4 regions of the Cobetia sp. D5 genome follow, and region 1 is predicted to be linked to each of the others. Evidence: predicted binding sites of a transcription regulator. Region 1 holds the regulator's gene; each other region holds the start of a gene.
The links. Region 1 encodes sigma-54, which starts transcription at its own class of promoters, with help from an activator protein. Its sites were predicted from a motif close to TGGCACNNNNNTTGCTNT; they were not measured.
Positions count from the first base shown of each region.

Region 2: a site for sigma-54 is predicted at 1,690-1,707, ahead of U0O11_RS13080 (sugar phosphorylase). Genes of this name have one in related genera too.
Region 3: a site for sigma-54 is predicted at 1,144-1,161, ahead of speB (agmatinase). Genes of this name have one in related genera too.
Region 4: a site for sigma-54 is predicted at 1,888-1,905, ahead of U0O11_RS06890 (putative urea ABC transporter substrate-binding protein). Genes of this name have one in related genera too.

Region 1 is NZ_CP142020.1:812,236-815,345, forward strand. Features, by position in the region: gene U0O11_RS03425 (RNA polymerase factor sigma-54) at 455-1,903, opposite strand; gene lptB (LPS export ABC transporter ATP-binding protein) at 2,137-2,874, opposite strand; gene lptA (lipopolysaccharide transport periplasmic protein LptA) at 2,878-3,110, opposite strand, start outside.
Region 2 is NZ_CP142020.1:3,131,802-3,134,911, reverse strand. Features, by position in the region: gene U0O11_RS13080 (sugar phosphorylase) at 1-1,457, opposite strand, end outside; gene U0O11_RS13075 (GlsB/YeaQ/YmgE family stress response membrane protein) at 1,820-2,068, opposite strand; gene nrdR (transcriptional regulator NrdR) at 2,467-2,955, shown strand.
Region 3 is NZ_CP142020.1:2,253,277-2,256,386, forward strand. Features, by position in the region: gene U0O11_RS09395 (sigma-54 interaction domain-containing protein) at 1-888, opposite strand, end outside; gene speB (agmatinase) at 1,290-2,240, shown strand; gene U0O11_RS09405 (YjiH family protein) at 2,581-3,110, shown strand, end outside.
Region 4 is NZ_CP142020.1:1,637,952-1,641,061, forward strand. Features, by position in the region: gene U0O11_RS06885 (ABC transporter permease) at 1-422, opposite strand, end outside; gene U0O11_RS06890 (putative urea ABC transporter substrate-binding protein) at 531-1,679, opposite strand; guanidine-I (ykkC/yxkD leader) riboswitch at 1,733-1,841, opposite strand; gene U0O11_RS06895 (DUF6998 domain-containing protein) at 2,157-2,603, shown strand; gene U0O11_RS06900 (DUF6998 domain-containing protein) at 2,649-3,110, shown strand, end outside.

The sequences.
Region 1 (3,110 bases):
CAGTGCTTGTCTTCAACTCAGTGAGGGGTATCGGAGTGGACTTCAAGGGCACGTCTGGTGGGTGGTGCGTGAAAGACGCGCAAGAAGGCGGGTTTTCGTCGCCAATGCCTGCATGTACGTCGCCTTTCAGGCGCTTCGATTGCGTGGAGCAAGCGGCGTTCCGGGAGGTTCTTCGGGTGTCATCCAGGTGCAATACGCGCAAAAGTGACTTTAAAAACATGCGATTGACGGTAAATGACGCTGCCGGAAAGGCGGTTTTTTACCATCATTCTGCGCGCCGTCATGGGCCATGACGGGTAATTGACGAGTGGTTGCCGGGATTACAGGGCACGCGACAGGCGCACCACTGCCCGCGAAGTCAGAGGCTGATGAGCGGACAATCCAGCGCTTGAGGTTGGCGGCGGCTGCCATTGTAGAGGTGAGAGCAGGGGGCATGGCAGCCGCAGGTGACGCGTCAGGCCAGACGCTTGCGCTCGCTGGAGGAGGGGATGCCCATCGCTTCGCGATACTTGGCCACGGTACGGCGTGCGACTTCGATGCCATCGCTGGCAAGCAGATCGACCAGCCGTGAGTCGGAGAGAGGCTTGCGGGCCGGCTCTTCCGCGATCAGCTTGCGGATGCGGGCACGAATGGCGGTGCTTGAGTGGGCGTCGCCACTGCCGCTGCCACCGACCTGGCTCGAGAAGAAGAACTTGAGCTCGAAGACGCCGCGCGGGGTGTGGATGTACTTCTGGGTCGTGACCCGCGAGATGGTCGATTCGTGCATCTCGACCACTTCGGCGATGTTGGCCAGAATCAGCGGCTTCATCCCTTCCTCGCCTTGCTCGAGGAAGTCGATCTGACGCGCCATGATCTCGCGGCCGACCTTGAGCAGGGTGTCATTGCGCGATGACAGGCTCTTCATCAGCCAGCGCGCTTCCTGCAGGTTGTCCTTGAGGAAGGTGTTGTCGGCGGACTTGTCGGCACGCTTGATCAGCGCGGCGTATTCCGGCTGGATGCGCAGCTTGGGCAGTGCTTCCGGGTTGAGCTCGACCTGCCAGCCGTGGCGGGTATGGCGCACCAGCAGATCAGGGATCACGTAATCGCTGGCGGGCTCGCCCCAGGCGGATGCCGGACGCGGATCGAGCGCGCGCACCAGGCGGATGACGTGGTCCAGCTCGTCATCGTCAAGGCTCAGGCGCCGCTTGAGCAGCTTGCGGTCATCGTTGCCCAGTGCCTCGAGGAATTGACGTACCAGGCGGCGCGCCTGCGCCAGCAGCGGCAGATCATCCGGCAGCAGTGCCAGTTGCAGCAGCAGGCATTCGCGCAGGTCACGAGCGAAGACGCCGGTCGGGTCGAACTGCTGCAGACGCAGCAATACCTGCTCGAGCTCGGAGGCCTTGAGGCCGGGCAGGCCCTGGCCGCGCAGGCCATCGACCAGTTCGTCGAGTGACAGGCTCAGATAGCCGGCACCGTCGACGGCATCGATCAGGCTCTCTGCCATCTGGCGTTCACGGCCATCGAGGTCGGTCATCGCCAGCTGCCAGCGCAGGTGGTCCTGCAGGCTCTCGACACTGGTATTGCGATCGAAGTCCGGCCCTTCTTCGCTCCCGCTGCCACTGCCGGAGCTGGTCAGGCTACCGGCGTGGTCCTGGTAGAGGTCCGACCAGTCACTGTCGAGGGGGTATTCCTCGGGAATCTCGCTCGAGGAGTCGGCAGTGGAGATCTCGCTCGAATCCTGTGTCTCGACGACATCCAGCGACTCGTAGTCCTCGTCGAGCTCCAACATGGGGTTGGACTCGAGGGCTTGCTGAATCTCCTGACGCAGGTCGAGCGTCGACAGCTGCAGCAGCTGGATCGCTTGCTGGAGCTGCGGCGTCATGGTCAGCGAGGTGCCGAGGCGGAGTTGCAGGGTGGGTTTCATGGAGTCAGTCAATTCACGGCAAAGGAACGTGCTTACTACGCTATACCGTGACTCGGGGCACTGACAAGTGGTTGCCGTGAATATTCAAGCAACTTGCATGCCATGTTTCCACCAAGGTGGTATGGACGTCATGCATGCGTCTGATGTCAGACATGAAAAAGCCGCTACGCGATAAAATCACGCAGCGGCTTTTGAAGCTTTCGCCTCCGGTGGACTCAGCGCAGCCGCTGACCCTAGAGCGTGAACTCGTGGCCCAGGTAGACGTCGCGCACCTGCTGGTTGGCCAGGATGGAGTCCGCATCACCGTGGGCGATGATCTGGCCATCGCCGACGATATAGGCGGTATCACAGATATCGAGTGTCTCGCGCACGTTGTGGTCGGTGATCAGCACGCCGATGCCACGATCGCGCAGTTGGCGCACGATGCTCTTGATCTCGCCCACCGAGATGGGGTCGACGCCGGCGAAGGGCTCATCGAGCAGCACGAAGTCCGGCTCGGTGGCCAGTGCACGGGCGATCTCGACCCGACGACGCTCCCCGCCGGACAGGCTCATGCCGGCGCTGGCGCGGATGTGCGTGATGCTGAATTCCTCGAGTAACTCTTCAAGGCGTGCCTTGCGGCCATTGCGATCCAGGTCCTTGCGGGTCTCCAGGATCGCCATGATGTTGTCGGCCACCGACAGCTTGCGGAAGATCGACGCCTCCTGCGGCAGATAGCCGATGCCGGCGCGTGCGCGCTGATGCATGGCGGCAGCGGAGAGGTCCTTGTCATCGATGGAGACGTTGCCGGCATCGGCGCGCACCAGCCCGACGATCATGTAGAACGAGGTCGTCTTGCCGGCGCCGTTGGGGCCCAGCAGGCCGACGATGTCGCCCTGGCGGATCTCCAGCGAGATGTCCTTGACCACCTTGCGGCCCTTGTAGGCCTTGGCCAGATGGCGAGCGCTCAGCGTACGCGGAGTAGCAGTCATGACTCAGTTTTCCTTGCTGGCATTGGCGCCGCGCGGCGTCAGAGTCATGTGCACGCGACCGCCTTCGGTCTGCTGTGCCGTCTTGCTGTTGTTGGCGTTCACCTGGCGCTTGTCGAGGAAGTACTCCACGTAGCCGCCTTCGAAGGTGTCATCGCCTTTCTCGAGACGCGCGTTGCCGACCAGCTCCACGCGGCGCTCCAGTGCATGGTAGCGGATAGTGTCGGCCCAGCCCTTGA
Region 2 (3,110 bases), 1.9 Mb from region 1:
GTCGCGGTCAGCGAGTGGATGTACAGCCCCGGGATGCCCTGCAGGCTCAGCATCAGGGTCTGGCTGGCGATGAAGCGCTCGATCTGCCACGGGTCCTGGCCGCGCCGCGTGCCCTTGAGCGCATCGAAGTAGCTGATGTTGAGCTCATAGGGGGTGTCGGCGCGGCCCGGGTTGGCGCGCATGCTGACGTAGCCACCGAAGTCATGCACCAGCCGCACCAGGGTGTCGCGCTCGTGGTCGGGCAGCAGGCCCTCAAGGGCGCGAACGCCGATACCGTCGTGACTGGCGGTGAAGTTGAAGTAGCTGCAGCCGGAAGGCAGGGACGGCAGGCTGGTGGCCCACTGGGTCAGGGCGCTGGCATCGCCGGAGGTCAGGGTGTGCAGCGTCAGCGGCGGCAGCGTGAACTGATAGATCAGGTGCGCTTCATCGGCCTGGGCGCTGCCCTCGATGGCGGTGAGGTCGTGCTGTGACAGGCGATCGAGCCCGAAGTAGGACATGTTCTCGGCGTGGGGCACGTTGGTTTCGGTGATCAACAGGCTGCCCGGCGCCAGATGGTCGACGATGGCGCGCAGCAGGCGCACCACGGCGTGTGTCTCCGGCAGGTGGATGCAGGAGGTGCCCTGGCGTTTCCACAGGAATGCCACCGCATCGAGGCGGATGATGCCCGCGCCCTGCTCGAGGTAGTAAAGCAGGATGCCGATGAACTCGAGCAGCACATCGGGATTGGCGAAGTTCAGGTCGATCTGGTCATCCGAGAAGGTTGCCCAAAGATGGCGCAGGCCACGACGGGTATGCACCGGCGTGAGCAGGGCAGATGGACGCGGGCGCACGACCTCGGAGACATCGGTGTCGGGGTCCATCTCGATGAAGTAGTCGCGGCCGGGCTGCACGCCGGCCAGATAATCGGCGAACCACAGTGACTCGCGCGAGCAGTGATTGATGACCAGGTCTGCCATCAGGTCGCGCTGCTCACTCAGGCGCCGGATGTCCTGCCAGTCGCCGAGGACCGGATTGACCTCGCGATAGTGGATGACGCTGAAGCCGTCATCGCTGCTCCACGGAAAGAAGGGCAGCACGTGGACACCGGACAGGCTGTCGTCCAGTCGGCTGGCGAGGAAGTCGTGCAGGGTCGCCAGTGGCGCCTCGCCTTCCTGCTGCAGGCTGTCGCCGTAGGTGATCAGCCACTGGTCGCGCTCGCTCCAGAGCGGCTCGCCTTCCGGTACGCGGGGGTTGAGGCGCGTGCGATGGAAATCCAGCACCGTCTCCAGGCGTCTGAGGACTTCTTCATGACGCTGTGGGTAGATCTCGGCGAGCAGGCGTGTGGCGTGCGCCTGGAAATCAGCTTGCGAGAGACGTTTGGCGAGAGAGACTCTGGCGCGTGGCCTGGCGCTGCCCTCGCTCGGCGCAGGATCTGAGGCAGTGGATGTCGAGTGATCGGGAGATGACGTATCGGACATGGGCAATCCTCGTGGCAGCAAAAGCGGTCAGACTCTGCCTCGTGAGCCGCAATGGCAGAGCGTGTCGCGGGTGATCTTCGGGAAGCCCGCCGGTGCAATCCTGCGGGGCCGGTGGCAAGACTGGAAATCACATATCAGATGAAGTCGGCTGGCCGTCGCTTGGTGAAATCCCTGAATGGCGCATCGCTCAGCGGCGCCCGTGGGTGACGGCCTGGCGCCTTTACTCATGAGTCATGCACGCCTCGGGCCAGATTCGTCAAGCCTGCAAGGCAGGACGGCCAGCCTGCATGTGCCGGCTGGCCGTCCTGTCTGGCGTCATGTGGCCTGCGGCCAGCTGACGCCACTGCGCTTCATGACATGCTTTACTTGCGCAGCACGCGATACAGAATCAGCAGAATGACGGCGCCGAGCACGGCAATGACAAAGCTGGCCAGATTGAATCCCGTCACTTCACCGAAGCCCATCAGGGTGCCGACCCAGCCACCGACAACGGCACCCAGGATGCCGATGATGCTGGTGACGATGATGCCACCCGGGTCCTTGCCGGGCACGATCACCTTGGCGATGATGCCGGCAATAAGACCGAATATGATCCATGCAATGATTCCCATGTCGCAGCTCCTTGCGTCATCGTGATCAATCTCGCGGCAGAGATCATCTGCCGCCAGTCGTGAAAGGATTTCACGGCTCGGGCAAGCGTCCTTGTGAGGCGCTGCACCCTGATGTCATCTTTCGGTTATCGGGCGGGGATTTCAAGCCTGCCGGCAGGTTGATGGACGCTTTCGCCGCGGTGTCCGCCCCCCCGGGGCGACAATCCAGGAAACTCCTGTCGCCCCTTGGGCGCTCCTCAAGGCTAGTTCAGTCATGTCGGGGCTGACATAGGCTCCCGTGGCGGTGCCTTAACGGTTACAATACCCGCCATTCGCTGTCATTCGGCTGCGCTGCGCCACTTCCTCGCTGTGCTTCGCGCGGGGCCGCAGCCACCTCGCACCCAAGCAGGCTCTCCAACATGCACTGTCCCTTCTGTGGAACTCATGAAACCAAGGTCACGGATTCCCGACTGGTGGTCGAGGGTGACCAGGTGCGGCGGCGTCGCCAGTGCGCGGCCTGCGGTGAGCGTTTCACGACCTACGAAACGGCGGAGCTGGTCATGCCGCGCGTGGTCAAGGGCGACGGTTCGCGTGAGAGCTTCGATGAGCACAAGCTGCGTGCCGGCATGCTGCGCGCGCTGGAAAAGCGCCCGGTTTCCTCCGAGCTGATCGAGGCCGCGGTGGAGCGCATTCGTCAGCGTCTGCGTGCCACCGGCGAACGTGAGATCGAGGCGCGGCGCATCGGTGATGAGGTCATGCAGCAGCTCAAGCGGCTGGATCAGGTCGCCTATATCCGCTTCGCTTCGGTCTATCGTCGCTTCCAGGATCTTGATGAGTTCCGCGCCGAGATTGACCGTCTCGCCCAGGAACCCAGCTTCCTGCCGGGCGAGGAAGACGCGCGGCCCTGATGCCTCGCCACAGGCATCCTTGCAGATGCCCTCGAGGCCTGCGCCTGCTGGCCCTGTCGCGTCACGCTGCGTGGCTCAGGCCTCGGGGTATTGTCTGCCGTCTGGGCAACGCCTGACCTTCTCTCGTTTCACGCCAAGGTATCGCATGTCTCTTT
Region 3 (3,110 bases), 1.4 Mb from region 1:
ATCGAGGAACAGGGTGCCGCCTTCGGCCTGCTCCATCAGGCCCGCCTTGCCACGGTTGCCCGCGCCGGTGAAGGCACCGGCCTGATAGCCGAACATCTCGGACTCGAACAGGCTCTCGGGAATGGCGCCGCAGTTCACCTCGATGAAGGGGCCGTCGGCGCGTTGGCTCCAGCGATGCAGTTGATGGGCGAAGGCCGTCTTGCCGACCCCGGATTCACCCAGCATCAATACCGTGGCGTTGGTGGGCGCGACCCGCTTGAGCAGCAGCGCTATCTCGCGCATCACCGGGCTTCTGACCTGCAGCTCGCCCAGCTCCAGCGCGGCGTCTTCGCACTCGGCCTGCTCTCGTGCTGATTGTTCACGTTGCCGCTGTTCAGCCTGGCTCTGTGCATATTGCTCAGTGTCGTGGACTGCTTGCCCTGCCCCCGCCGTTGCCCGAACGCCCTCGGCCTGATTGACGCCGCCCAGCTCACCGCCGCGTGAGTTACGACGCAGGTGATCACTGAAGCGCTGCTGGAGCACCGCGTACTCCTGCTGCAATAGCTGGATATCGGTGAGATCCATCGAGCGGCTGACCACGCACTCGAGCTTGCCCGCAACGAACACTGGATGCGCCTGCGCCACCACCCGCCGCCCGGTGGCGGTGAGCTGCATCATCTGCAGCGTGCGCCCCGTGCGCAGCACCTCCAGGCTGATGGAGGGCTTGAGCACGCCGCTGGCTTCCAGCTCATGCACGTTGGCGGCACACAACTCCTCGCGGGTCATGCCATAGACCGCCGCGGCGCCGGGGCTGACATCCATCACCTGACCATCCGCATTGACCACGAAGTAGTGATCATGAGCGGTGTCGATGATGGTCTTGAGAATCTGACGGTCGAGCTCTGACATGGCGGGCACCTCATGGTCGAGCCTGTGAATCGGGCGGGCTTTCCAGCGCTTCTTTCTATCAGTTCTTCCCAGCAGGTCTTTCTAGCTGGTCTTTCTCGCACGGCGCTTGAAGACACTCTCGATGATGCCCGAATGTGATCCACAAATGAATCAGTGATCCATTTTTGAATCATTAATGGCGCACGAGTGATCCAGAAATAAATCACTCAGCCATTGCCCTCAAATAAAACCCAATAAAATCAATCAACTAAAAGTTGGCACGATTACTGCAATGCTGGGGTATGCGCCAAGGAAGATCGCTGGCTTTCATGACACCGTCCGGCCGAGCGATCAGGCGAACAATCACAATACCCCGCTCGCCGTCACGTTAGCGCGAGCGACTCAAGACCCTGGAGAGACAGATGAGCGAGTTCAATCAGCCGCTGGGCGGCAACGACATGCCACGTTTCGGCGGCCCGGCCACCATGATGCGTCTGCCGGCTCAGGAAACCGCGGAAGGCCTGGACGCCGCCTTTATCGGCATTCCGCTGGACATCGGTACCTCCAACCGTCCGGGCGCACGTCTCGGTCCGCGCCAGATCCGTGATGAATCGCGCATGCTGCGCCCCTACAACATGGCCACCCGCGCCGCGCCCTTCGATAGCCTGCAGGTGGCGGACATCGGCGATGTGCCGATCAACACCTTCCACCTGCCCAAGAGCATGGACATCATCGAGAAATTCTACGATGAAGTGCTCAGCCACGATTGCGTGCCGCTCACCCTGGGTGGTGACCACACCGTCACCCTGCCGGTGCTGCGCGCCATCGCCAAGAAGCACGGGCCGGTCGGCCTGATCCACATCGATGCCCACGCCGACGTCAACGACCACATGTTCGGTGAGCCCATCGCCCACGGCACGCCGATTCGCCGCGCCCAGGAAGAAGGCCTGCTCGACAGCAATCGCGTGGTGCAGATCGGCCTGCGTGGCACCGGCTACTCCGCCGATGACTTCGACTGGTGCCGCCAGCAGGGCTTCCGTGTCGAGACCGCCGAGATGTGCTGGTTCAAGTCACTCGCCCCGCTGATGGCCGAAGTGCGCGACATGATGGGCGACCGCCCGGTGTACATCACCTTCGACATCGATGGGCTGGACCCCTCCGTCGCCCCCGGCACCGGCACCGTGGAAGCCGGCGGCCTGACCATGCCGCAGGGCATGGAAATCGTGCGTGGCGCGCGTGGCCTCAACATCGTCGGCGGTGACCTGATGGAAGTCTCCCCGCCCTACGACACCAGCGGCAACACCGCATTGATGGGCGCGACCCTGCTCTACGAAATGCTCTGCGTACTGCCGGGCGTGCAACAGCGCGACTGATCCACGAACGATCCACGAATGACCCGCTGTCCTGCTGTACCCGCGCCGGGGGCCCGTCCCGCCCTCGGCGCACACAGAATCACTCGAGACGATACGGCATGATGCATCACACAATGCTCGGCTAGAGCCTGACCATTACAACAAGATCTAGGTGACCCGAATGACAACCAGCATCGACTCCGCGGCGGACCATACGCCGCCCCGCGCTATTTCCGACTCTGTCTCAAGTTCCGTATCAAGTTCTAGCTCAGGTGCTGAACAGCCTGAGACCGCCAAGCCACAGAAGGCGCAGAAAGACCTCATCGCCACCCGCCCCGTGCCGCTGACGGCCAAGGGGCTGATGAAATTCCTGGTGCCGTCACTGCTCGGCGTCAGCTTCTTTCTGGTGCCGTTCAGTGTCGGCGACACCATCAACATCGGCATGGGCCTGATGGCCGATTGGCTCAAGGCCACGCTCGGCAGCGCCTTGCCCGCCATCGCCGTTGCGGTGCTGTGTCTGTCGGTGATCCTCACCGGCTTCGTCAAGCTCGCCAAGCCCGCCTGGGCACGTCAGGGCGCGGCGCACGAGCTGTTCGACGTCTCGCCGGTATGGTTCGCCATGCGCGCCCTCGGCGCCATCTTCGCGCTGATGACCTACTTCCAGTGGGGGCCAACCCAGGTCACCGCAGCCTTCACCGGCGGCGTGATGCTCAATGATCTCGCGCCGGTACTGCTGACCTTCTTCTTCTTCGCGGCCATTCTGCTGCCGCTGCTGGTTGACTTCGGCTTCATGGAATTCATCGGCAGCCTGGTGCGTCGCCCGTTCCGCGCCATCTTCAATCTGCCCGGGCGCAGCGCCATCGATGCCACCGCCTCGTGGATGGGTTCCGG
Region 4 (3,110 bases), 830 kb from region 1:
TTGGCCAGCTCGCCGGTACCGAAGGCGATGAACAGGATCGGCAGAATCGCCATCGGCGGAATCAGGGACAGCACGGTAATCAGTGGTGACAGCTTGGCGCGCAGCAGCGGCAGGCCACCGGTGAGCAGGCCGACGGTCAGGCCGATCAGCGCACTGATCAGCACGCCGGCCAGCAGGCGTTCGAGACTGGCGAAGGTGTCGGTCCACAGCGGCAGATCGCCGGTGCGCACGTTGACCTCGGTGGCCAGTCGCGAGAACGACTCGCCCATGGCGGCGAAGGACGGCAGCAGGCGGTCATTCGGGTTGTCGAGCAGTCGCTGGTTGGACTGCACGATGTAAAGGATGGCCAGCAGCGCGAAGGGCAGGCCACCGAGCAGCCAGCGGCCACCACGGGAGGGTGTCAGATTGATCAGGCGTTTCATGCGCGGGCTCCACGGGTGCGAACGAGGGTGCGGTCGAGGGAGGCGGTCGGTTCACGTTCCGCGAGGCAGGCTGCCCCGCGGAGCGTGTGCGGCATCCACCGCGTGGCGTTACTGGCTGTCGGCCAGTGCGGCGGTGTAGCTCGGGTCGAAGCGCAGCATCACGTTGCCTTCATTGCCGATGACGCCGGCGGGGGTCTCGATACCGATGAAGCCGGCATCCGGGGCGCCTTCGCCCAACAGGCCCTGCGCGAAGCTGAAGTCGGCGATGTGCTGCATGGTGTCCTTGAGACTCGGCGCATTGAAGGCGGCCACGGCCTCGGCGGGGGTGTAGTACATGTGGGTCGCGGCCAGCTGGGACTGATAGCCGGCGAGGTCGGTGCCGGCGGCATCGGCCATCTGGGAGAGGGCGGCTTCGTCACCGGCCTTCATCTTCTCCATCACCTCATACCAGGCACCGACCAGTGCGTGGCCGAAGTCCGGGTTGTCCTTCAGCGTCTGGGTATTGACGACCATCAGGTCGAGAATCTCGCCGGGGATGTCGCTGGAGTTGAAGACTTCGGTGTAGCCGGGCATCTCCTTGAGCGTGGCCAGCTGCGGGTTCCAGGTCACCACCGCCTGGGTGTCGGTGTTGCTGGCCAGCGCCACGATGTCGGCATCGCCGGTATTGGTGGTGGTGAGATCGCGCTCGCTCATGCCGACGCTGTCCAGCGCGCGTGCCAGCAGGTAGTGGGAGACGCTGAACTGCACCAGATTGACCTCGCGGTCCTTCAGGGACTCGATGGAATCGCCATCGCGGACCATCACGCCGTCATTGCCATCGGAGTAGTCGCCCAGAATCAGCGCGGTGGAATCGACGCTGCTGGCGGCGGGGAGGGTGAGGGCGTCCATGTTGGTCATGGCGCAGCCATCGACATTGCCGGAGGTGTACTGATTGATGGACTCGACGTAATCGTTGACCTGCACCACATCGATATTGATGTCGTACTTCCTGGCCCACTTGTCGACGATGCCCTGGGTGTCCGCGTATTCCCACGGCATCCAGCCGGCATACACCGACCAGCACACGCTGAAGGAATCCTGCGCCATGGCCTGCGGGCTCAGCGATGCGCCAAGCAGCAGGGCGCCGGCCAGCGCAGCACGTCTGGAAGCGTTTCGGGAAACGGCGGATGAAGCAGATGAGACAGCAGCGGATGACACCTGGGCGCTGGCATCCGAGGGGGAAGTCGCGGACTGGGAAAGGCGAGTGAGCTGGGTCATTGTCGTTATCTCCGGCGGAAAAAGTGAGAGGCGCCGACCTTTACAGGCTTTGCGTCTCCCGGGCTTTTGTCCCGCCGTGTAACCCCCAGCTTGGAGGTCGAGTGCTCTCGGACCAGTCGTGACGGCTATCAGCCAGTCACCGGAACCCTAGCGCTCCATTGGTGTAGATTTTCGATTGTTGTATGCCTATCGGTGCCTCGGTGAATGTCTAGCAGGAAGTGTGCCGGAGAGAATTTCTTCATATAAAACAATGCTATATAAGATTTCATGCAGCATGGATATGCATATCGAAAGCGTACGCTGCACCAATTTGATGAATTTCTCCGTCTCTTGCACCTTGGTGAAGTCAGTCGAGAGTGAGTGCTATCCAGTGACCAGTGAGAGAGAAATCCAGAGATATTTTTAATACACAATTGGTTGTTTTCAAAATATGGTAAAGATAATATGTGATTACCTTGGATAATTGATGACTAAATTGTGGATAAAAATAAACTCAAAAGCTTGGTAGGCGACTTATATAATATTGTTAATGAGCTGGAAGAAATGTTCCCCGGGCGACATTTCACTCCGGATGGCCATATGGTAGGGAGTCTAGGAGAGTGTCTAGTTGCCAATGCATATGATCTAGAGCTTTTGACTGCTTCCAACAAAGGGTATGACGCTATCGCCAAGTGCGGTACCAAGATCGAAATCAAGGCAACACAAGCGAAATCGGTTGCATTTCGCAGTGAGCCCGAGCATGCAATTGTGATCAAGATTTTACCCGATGGTAGCTTTGAAGAAATCTATAATGGCCCTGGGTCATTAGTCTGGCAGCAGTTTTCTGAAAAGAAATTACCTAGTAACGGGCAGTTTCAGATTTCTCTTGCAAAACTGAAAGTGATGAACAAGTCAGTCCGTTTTGAAGAGCGTATAAGGCCGTAATATAAATGCATTATGCATATGTAAACCTTCTATGAGTAGTTGATCATGGCACTTTCACAGATGCAGATCATCCAATCCTTGGGTGAGGCAATGGCCTGGTTCGAGCGAGAACTGAACTGGGGCGTGCCGCCGACTGAGCTACGTCATCTTTGCGGACGCATTGGTGAGCTTTACGCTGCATTGATCACCAATGGTCAGATGGCGACCGAGGTGAATCAGCGCGGCTATGACGTGGTAAGCGGTGACGGTGAGCGAATCTCGGTCAAAACCACTGCGATGATGGGCGGTGGGGGCAATGTTGCTTTCAATCCCCGTTCGTTGGATGAAGTGGAGCGCATCATCATCCTGCGTATCAATACAGAAGAGATGCAGATCGAGAAGTTGCTGGATGCCACAGTGGAAGAGGCCCGGTCGCTGATGTCGCCGGAGCGCGCGGGCAAGCAGAGTATCTCGTTGTCTCGATTGGCCAAGACTACGAAGCCACGCAGCGAGCTGAAAGCCGTGCGT